2 regions of the Bacillus haynesii genome follow, and region 2 is predicted to be linked to the other one. Evidence: riboswitches for the same ligand, from Rfam matches in the RefSeq annotation. Region 2 holds a riboswitch; the other holds the start of a gene.

Region 1 (3,789 bases), 2.1 Mb from region 2:
TAAAACTCAGCACCAGCGAACCGAGCGCTTCCGGAATCAAAAACCTGAAGATGATCTGCCTCGGAGTCGCTCCCATTGCTTCAGCAGCTTCAATGACTCCCGGATCGACTTCAAGCAGAGAGTTCTCAACGAGCCTAGCGATGTAAGGCCCAGCATAAAAAGTCAGGGGAACAATCGCTGCCGTTGTGCCGATGGACGTCCCCACAATCAGCCTTGTCACCGGAATTAAAGCAACCATCAAAATGATAAACGGGACGGACCGGAAAATGTTAATGATCATATTGACAACCGTAAAAACTGCCGGATTTTCAAGCAGATGCCCCTTCCTTGTGACAACCAGCAAAATGCCGAGCGGAATGCCGATCACGCTTGAAAATAAAAGCGAAAAAACTGTCATTTGAATCGTTTGAACCAGTGCGTCAATGATTTGGTCATATGTAACAAGCATGCTTATACCTCCCTGATGCGAATGTTTTCTCTGCGTATATATTCGAGCGCGCGCCCGATTTCACCATCTTCCCCCTGCAGTTCGACCGTCATGCTGCCAAACGGAATTCCCTGAAGCTCTGTAATCGTTCCGTGCAGAATGTTGACTTCTACGTCAAATCGCTTTGCCACTTGAGAAAGAAAAGGCTTCCCAGAAGATTCACCGACAAATTGAAGCTGGTAAAGGTGCTTCACATTTAATTTTTGAATCGATTCAGGTATCTCGTGGTCGATGGCTGATTTGACAAAGCTTTTCGCCGTTTCGGTTTCCGGCGCGGAAAATACGTCAAACACACTACCTGATTCAATAATTCTTCCTTTTTCAATGACCGCGACTTTGTCGCAGATTTCTTTTGCCACATTCATTTCATGGGTGATTAACAGTATCGTGATGTTATATTGTTCGTTGACGCGCTTCAGCAGCTTCAAAATATCGCCGGTCGTCTGCGGATCAAGCGCGGATGTCGCTTCATCGCAGAGCAGAACTTCCGGATTTGTCGCCAGCGCCCGGGCAATGCCGACGCGCTGCTTTTGGCCGCCCGAAAGCTGATCCGGATAATCGCGGGCTTTATCCTCAAGCCCGACAAAACGGAGCAGCTCCGTCACTTTTTGCTTTATTTCGGCTTTCGGCGTTTTGACAAGCGCGAGCGGCTCTGCGACATTAGCAAAAATCGTTTTTGAATTTAGCAGGTTAAAATGCTGAAATACCATGCCGATCTTCCTTTTTACAGTGCGAATCTCTGCTTTCGACAAGGACATTAAGTCTCTTCCGCCGACGAAAACCTTTCCGGCCGTCGGTTTTTCAAGGAAGTTCACACAGCGGATCAGCGTGCTTTTCCCTGCACCGCTGAATCCGATGACGCCGTATATTTCCCCTTTATCCACATGAAGGTCGACTCCATTGAGCGCATGGACCTTCTGTCCGCCACTTTCATAGACCTTTTCAACGCCTTCAAATGTAATCATGATGATCTTCCTCCTCTTTTTGGCTAACAAAAAAGGCTTCTTCTTAAAAATAAGAAGAAGCCTTTGACGACACAAAGTAAATAGAGTGGGTCCGCTCTCTTCTTATCTTCCAAGCCCGTACGGCTTGTTGGATGTGGCACAGTATTCTGCTGTTTGCAGAACCCGCTGCCGAGGTTTCTCAGGGCCAATTCCCTCCGCCTCTCTGAATAAGAAGTGTTGTTGCATGAAGTTTTACCTAACTTTACAGCTTCTTTGAAATGTTGTCAATCAGATTCGTGAAAATTTCAAAAACTCTCTTTTCAATGCTTTATTTCTCACCCTGATCATTAAATTTCACTTTTTTTAAAAAAATTGTGTTTAGCAGTTGTAATTTCGCTTAAACACTGGTAAAGTAAAGGTAATTATTTTTGTTCGAACTATCTTTAAGAAGAAAGTTTTGTAAGAGTTTTCGTCTTGGAAGTTTGTTTTAGAGCAAGAATAGTGAATTTAAGCGTTATCGCTTTAGGAGGAAATTTCATGCTAGAAGGTAAAGTAAAATGGTTTAACTCTGAAAAAGGTTTCGGATTCATCGAAGTTGAAGGACAAGACGATGTATTCGTTCATTTCTCTGCTATTCAAGGCGAAGGCTTCAAAACTTTGGAAGAAGGCCAATCTGTATCTTTCGAAATCGTTGAAGGAAACCGCGGACCACAAGCTGCTAACGTAACAAAAGCGTAAGCTGTGAACCGCTGATCTTCATACAGGACTGCTGACCGAATGTCAGCAGTCTTTTTATATTTTAAAAAAGCCTCACGCCCGGAAACCGGCGTGAGGCTTTTTTTGAGAATACCGCTTATGAAGCAATGTCTCTTTTTGTGAATACACCAAAAGCGAGCACATGAAAAACGAGAAAATAGACAGCGAGCACCACAATCGAGAATCCCAGCGTCATATCTGAAACAAGCGGAGATCCGTCAAAGTATTGAGTGAGATCAGTGTTGGCAAATAAGATGTATTTCACCCATTCAAATTTCGTCGCAAGCAAGTTTGTCACCGTTCCGCCCATTGCCAAAAGAAAAATTGAAATACCTACGGCAAGCGAGCTGTTTCTGAAAACCGTTGAAATCATAAAGGCCATAGTCGCCATCATCAGAAGCGAAATTGAATTCAGCAAATAGCTGCCGGCCAAGTGCAGCAGCAGGCTTTTTTCTTCAACTGTTCCATCGGTGTACGCCAAGTGAACCTGGCTGCCGTCGCCTGTCCCGAATAAAGCAAGGCCTGTGATACCCGCGCATGCGAACAGAATGAAAAGCAAAGCCAATGCAAAAAGCAGGACTGTAAAATATTTTGCCAGCAGAATTTTAAAGCGGCTGATCGGCCTGATGACAAGCAGCTTCACCGTTCCCCAGCTGAATTCATTCGCAACGATTCCCGCCGCCACCGTGATCACAAACAGACCGGCGAGGGGAATGATGCTGCTCGCGTCGCTGATGAACGACAGGGCCGAATAGTCCCCGTCTTCCGGCAAATCGTGCTTGATTCGATACTCATTAATGGCGGTCGACCGTTCATAGCTTTTTTCAAGTGCCGGATTATTGACCCCTTTAAGTTGTTCTTTCATATCTTTATTTTCTTGCATCAATTCTTTTTTCCAGTCCGGGTTTTGGTCTGTCTCTCCGATCGTCTTTGCGAGAACGCCCAGCCCGATGGCAGATAACAGCAAAATCCCGATCATGACGTATGTGCCTTTTCGATTAAAAATTTTGATCCATTCATTTACGATGAGATTAAACATGCTGAGCTTCCTCCTTATCAGCGGTGATTTCCAGGAACCGGTCTTCCAGCGATTTGTTCACGGCCTTCACTTCATATAGGCGGACACCGCTGTCTGTCAAGTGTTTGATCAAATCAGGCACTTCATCCTTTTGAAGGCTGAGCTCTATCCCGCCTTCCGCTTCGTCAACCTTCACCTTTCTGAAAGCAGCCGCTTCCCGCAACAGAGCCTGATTATCATCCGCTTGAATATAATAGCGCTTCTTTTCATCCTGAGCGGGTCCGTGCACATGCTGAATATCCCGGAGCTTTCCGTTCTGGATAATGGCGATTCTGTCGCACATCAGTTCCATTTCTGAAAGCAGGTGGCTTGAAACGATGACCGCCATACCTCTTTCTCTCGTCAGCTTTCTTAAATGATCGCGGATTTCCCGGATACCGGCCGGATCAAGCCCGTTCGTCGGCTCATCGAGAATCAACAGCTTCGGATCGTGCAAAAGGCTTTGGGCAAGGCCGAGCCTTTGTCTCATTCCTAAAGAATACGTTTTGACCTTGTCGTTGATCCTGTTTTTCAATCCGACAAGC
Region 2 (3,789 bases):
GTCGGGTTCGGCCTGCAAAAATCGATGACTGAACAGCTGATGAAAGAGCAGATCGTGACTGAGATAAATGTTGTCGGAAAAGAAGGGCAAAGCGATCAGAAAGTTCAAAAGAAAGACTTGAAAGAATTTGAAAACCGCAAAGATGTGTCTGCGATTATCGAGCGCACGAAGGTGTACGCACCTGCTGAAGCAAAATTGGGCAACAGGACCAATAATCAAATTTCGCATATCTCGATTACCGACATGGCCGCTGAGCAAAAAGCCAATATCAAACTCGATCGCGGCCGCGTAGCGAAAACACCGAATGAAATCGTCGTCGGCTACCATTTCGGGAAGAACCTCTGGACGAAAAAAGAAGCCGCAGATTATGAAAAGCAGATGGAAAATAATGCCGAGGAAGTAAAAGAACCAAAAGGATACGCAGAAGATATTCTCGGCAAAACGATTGAATTAAAGATTTCAAAAATGGATGAAAAAACAGGTGAAGAAGGGGAAGCGAAAACATATGATCTGAAAGTTGTCGGAGTGACGAAAAAACCTTCTTATGAATGGGCGAGCGATTCAACAGTCTATGTCAGCGACGACATGCAAAAAGACATCACCGGTTTTCTGAAGGCGGACAAAGACAGTGGCATGATCGAAAAGTCGCTCTCGGTTTACGCGGATAACTTTGAACATGTCGGACAGCTGACAACAGATTTGGAGGATGAAGGCTACTACGTCGATTCAATAACGAAAAAGCTCGAAAGCATCAATCTTTTTTTCATGGCTTTTAAAATTGGTCTGATCTTTGTCGGAGTCATTGCCGTCTTGATTTCAGCGATCGGCATTTTCAACACGATGACAATGGCGGTTACAGAACGGACGCAGGAAATCGGCATTATGAAAGCGATCGGGGCGAGCCCGAACGTGATCCGCCGAATGTTCCTGCTTGAAAGCGCCTATATCGGTATTTTAGGATCTGTTTTAGGTATTATCATCTCATACGGTATCAGCTTTTTAGTGAACAAGATTATACCTGTCATATTATCATCGGTTTCAGAAGGAGAAACGAGTGCAGCAGACCTCAGCATCACCTTCTCGTACATTCCGGTCAGTCTTGTCCTCATCGCGACCTTGATCAGTGCAGGAGTCGCCATTCTTTCAGGCCTGAATCCGGCCATTAAAGCGACAAGAACGAACGTGCTGACAGCATTAAGAAGAGAGCTGTAAAGAAAAAGCCGGCGGTATGCCGGCTTTTTTAACGTTTCGGAGGTCTGTACCCCGCATCACGCGCTTCCTGTTCTGTGCAGAACCAGCGAGTGACGTTTTTCGTGCGGTCATAATATGTACTTCCCGGTGTATGATAAATATGGTTGACGCTTCCTTTGATTTTGCACTCCTGTTTGCTCTCAGCGCTGCTGTTCTTAGCGACGGGCGAGCTGTGTGACGTCCCGGCCTGAGCGGTGGCGTTCTTTTCTTTTACAGAGGTTTCGGCACTGCTGCTTTTTTCTTCAGCCTTAGCCAGTTTTTCTGTCAGCGATTTTGTTTTTTTCGTAAGCGAGTCTTTTTCTTTTGTCAGTTTTTCGTTTTCTTTTTTTAATGTGTCATTCTCCGCTTTGACTGCCTTCAGTTTTTTGTTTGCCTGTTTGACCTGCTGTTTTAATGCGGTTTGCTCTTTTTGCAAAGTGCTGTGTTCAGTTTTCAGTTCCTGAAGCTCGGTTGTCAGATCCTCCGTTTTTGTCTCATCGGCGGCATATGTTTCCTCATCATAATAAGGTGCAGAGATGATCAGGAGGAGAAGTCCGCCTGCAAAACAAGGATAAAAGAGTTTCCTGGAAAACCTTTTGCCTGGAGAAAAGATCCTTTTGATCAAATGAAATACAAGATAGCAGATGGAAAAAAGGAAGGATAAAAACCCGATCAGCATGATAGATTCCATGATTCGTCTCCTTTCTTAATTGATAACTATATTTTAGCTTAAAAAGAAAAAAATGTTTATAACAAAAAACTTCTTGCAAATCTAAATATTCAAACGTAAAATAAAGAAATCATTTAAAAACCGAATATGCAGCTTATAAAGAGAGATGGAGGGACTGGCCCGGCGAAATCTCAGCAACCTGCAGGAATGCAAGGTGCTAAATCCAGCAGAATGTCAGACGCATTCTGAAAGATAAGTTTAATCAACTCTTTCAGCCGTCTGAAAGAGTTTTTTTATTTTGGAGGAGGAGATATACATGAACAAGTTATTAAAATGGACTTCTGCGTTGGTACTGGCCTTGAGCTTGGCGCTTCTGGCCGCATGCGGAAACAGTGCCGAAAGCGACGGCAAAACGATCAAAATAGGCGCTACTGCAGGACCGTATTACGATATGGTCAAAAAAGCGATTCAACCTGAGCTTGAGAAAAAAGGCTATAAAGTGGAAGTGGTCGAATTCACCGATTACATACAGCCGAACACGGCGTTAAGCGAAGGCGAACTCGACGCCAATTTGTTTCAGCACGAGGTTTTTATGAAGTCATACAATCAAGAAAACAATAAAAATCTTGCGGCGCTCATTTCTGTGCCGACTGCTCCGATGGGTCTCTATTCTGCCAAATATAACGACTTGAACGATGTCAAAACCGGAGCGGAAGTGGCTGTTCCAAACGATCCGGCAAATGCTGCCAGGGCATTTTTAACCCTTCAGGATCAGGGGCTGATTCGGCTGAAAAGCGATGTCGACACATTGAAAGCTTCTGTGCAGGACATTGCGGAAAATCCGAAAAAGCTGACTTTTAAACAGCTTGAATCCGCCAATCTTCCAAGATCTGTCGATGACCTGGATATCGCGGCTGTCCCGGGAAATTTCGCTCTCTCCGCCAATATGAAGCTGCAGGACGCGCTGGCGCTTGAGAACATGCCTGACCGCTACCGCAATCAAGTAGTAGTGGATGAAAAAAACAAAGACAAGCCATTTGCCAAAGATCTCAAAGAAGCGGTAAAATCCAAAGCTTTCGAAGATACGATCGATCGGGAATTCGCCGGTTTCGGAAAGCCGAAATGGATGTCCAAATCATAAAAAAATTTTCCCCCTTAAAAAGGGGGTTTTTTATGCTGAAAATTGAAATCGCGTCAATTGAAAAAAATGGGCAAAACGAATAGAATCTAGAGGGAATGATAAAGAGAAAGAAGGAAACGCTATGCCGCGCACATTATGGCTTTTGGTCATCGGAATGTTTATCAATGTTACAGGGGCATCTTTTTTATGGCCGCTGAATACAATCTATATCCATCAGCATTTGGGAAAGTCGCTGACAGCGGCCGGATTTGTGCTGATGCTGAACTCAGGGGCAAATGTGCTGGGCAATTTGTTCGGGGGCTATCTATTCGATAAAATCGGCGGATTTAAAACGGTTGTCCTTGGCATTGTAATCACGTTTGCGAGCCTTTCAGGCCTCGTCTTTTTTCACGATTGGTTCCAATACATTCTTTTCTTAACATTGGCCGGCTTTGGATCAGGGATCGTTTTTCCGGCATGCTATGCAATGGCCGGGTCAGTTTGGCCGGAAGGCGGCAGAAAGCCGTTTAATGCTGTATACGTGGCGCAAAACGCAGGGGTGGCAGTTGGGTCAGCGCTCGGCGGAATTGTCGCATCTTTTTCATTTGCGTATGTTTTTCTTGCGAATGCGATGCTATATGCCGTCTTTTTCATGATTGCGTTTTTCGGATTTAGACGCATCCGCTCTGAAAAAGCTATGCAGTCTTCTGTTTTGGATCATGCCGATTCAGTCAGCGGGAAATCGAGATTTTCTGCGCTTTTGGTCATA

The links. A riboswitch is a leader RNA that binds a small molecule or an ion and turns the genes downstream of it on or off. The one in region 2 is predicted to bind S-adenosylmethionine.
Region 1: another riboswitch for S-adenosylmethionine. It lies ahead of H2R00_RS10215 (methionine ABC transporter ATP-binding protein); the one in region 2 lies ahead of H2R00_RS20595 (MetQ/NlpA family ABC transporter substrate-binding protein).

What each region holds. Positions count from the first base shown of each region.
Region 1 is NZ_CP059494.1:2,056,407-2,060,195, forward strand. It holds gene H2R00_RS10210 (methionine ABC transporter permease) at 1-448, opposite strand, end outside; gene H2R00_RS10215 (methionine ABC transporter ATP-binding protein) at 451-1,452, opposite strand; SAM riboswitch class I at 1,552-1,665, opposite strand; gene cspB (cold shock-like protein CspB) at 1,969-2,169, shown strand; gene H2R00_RS10225 (ABC transporter permease) at 2,285-3,226, opposite strand; gene H2R00_RS10230 (ABC transporter ATP-binding protein) at 3,219-3,789, opposite strand, start outside.
Region 2 is NZ_CP059494.1:4,133,467-4,137,255, forward strand. It holds gene H2R00_RS20585 (ABC transporter permease) at 1-1,212, shown strand, start outside; gene H2R00_RS20590 (sunset domain-containing protein) at 1,241-1,921, opposite strand; SAM riboswitch class I at 2,052-2,159, shown strand; gene H2R00_RS20595 (MetQ/NlpA family ABC transporter substrate-binding protein) at 2,217-3,041, shown strand; gene H2R00_RS20600 (MDR family MFS transporter) at 3,163-3,789, shown strand, end outside.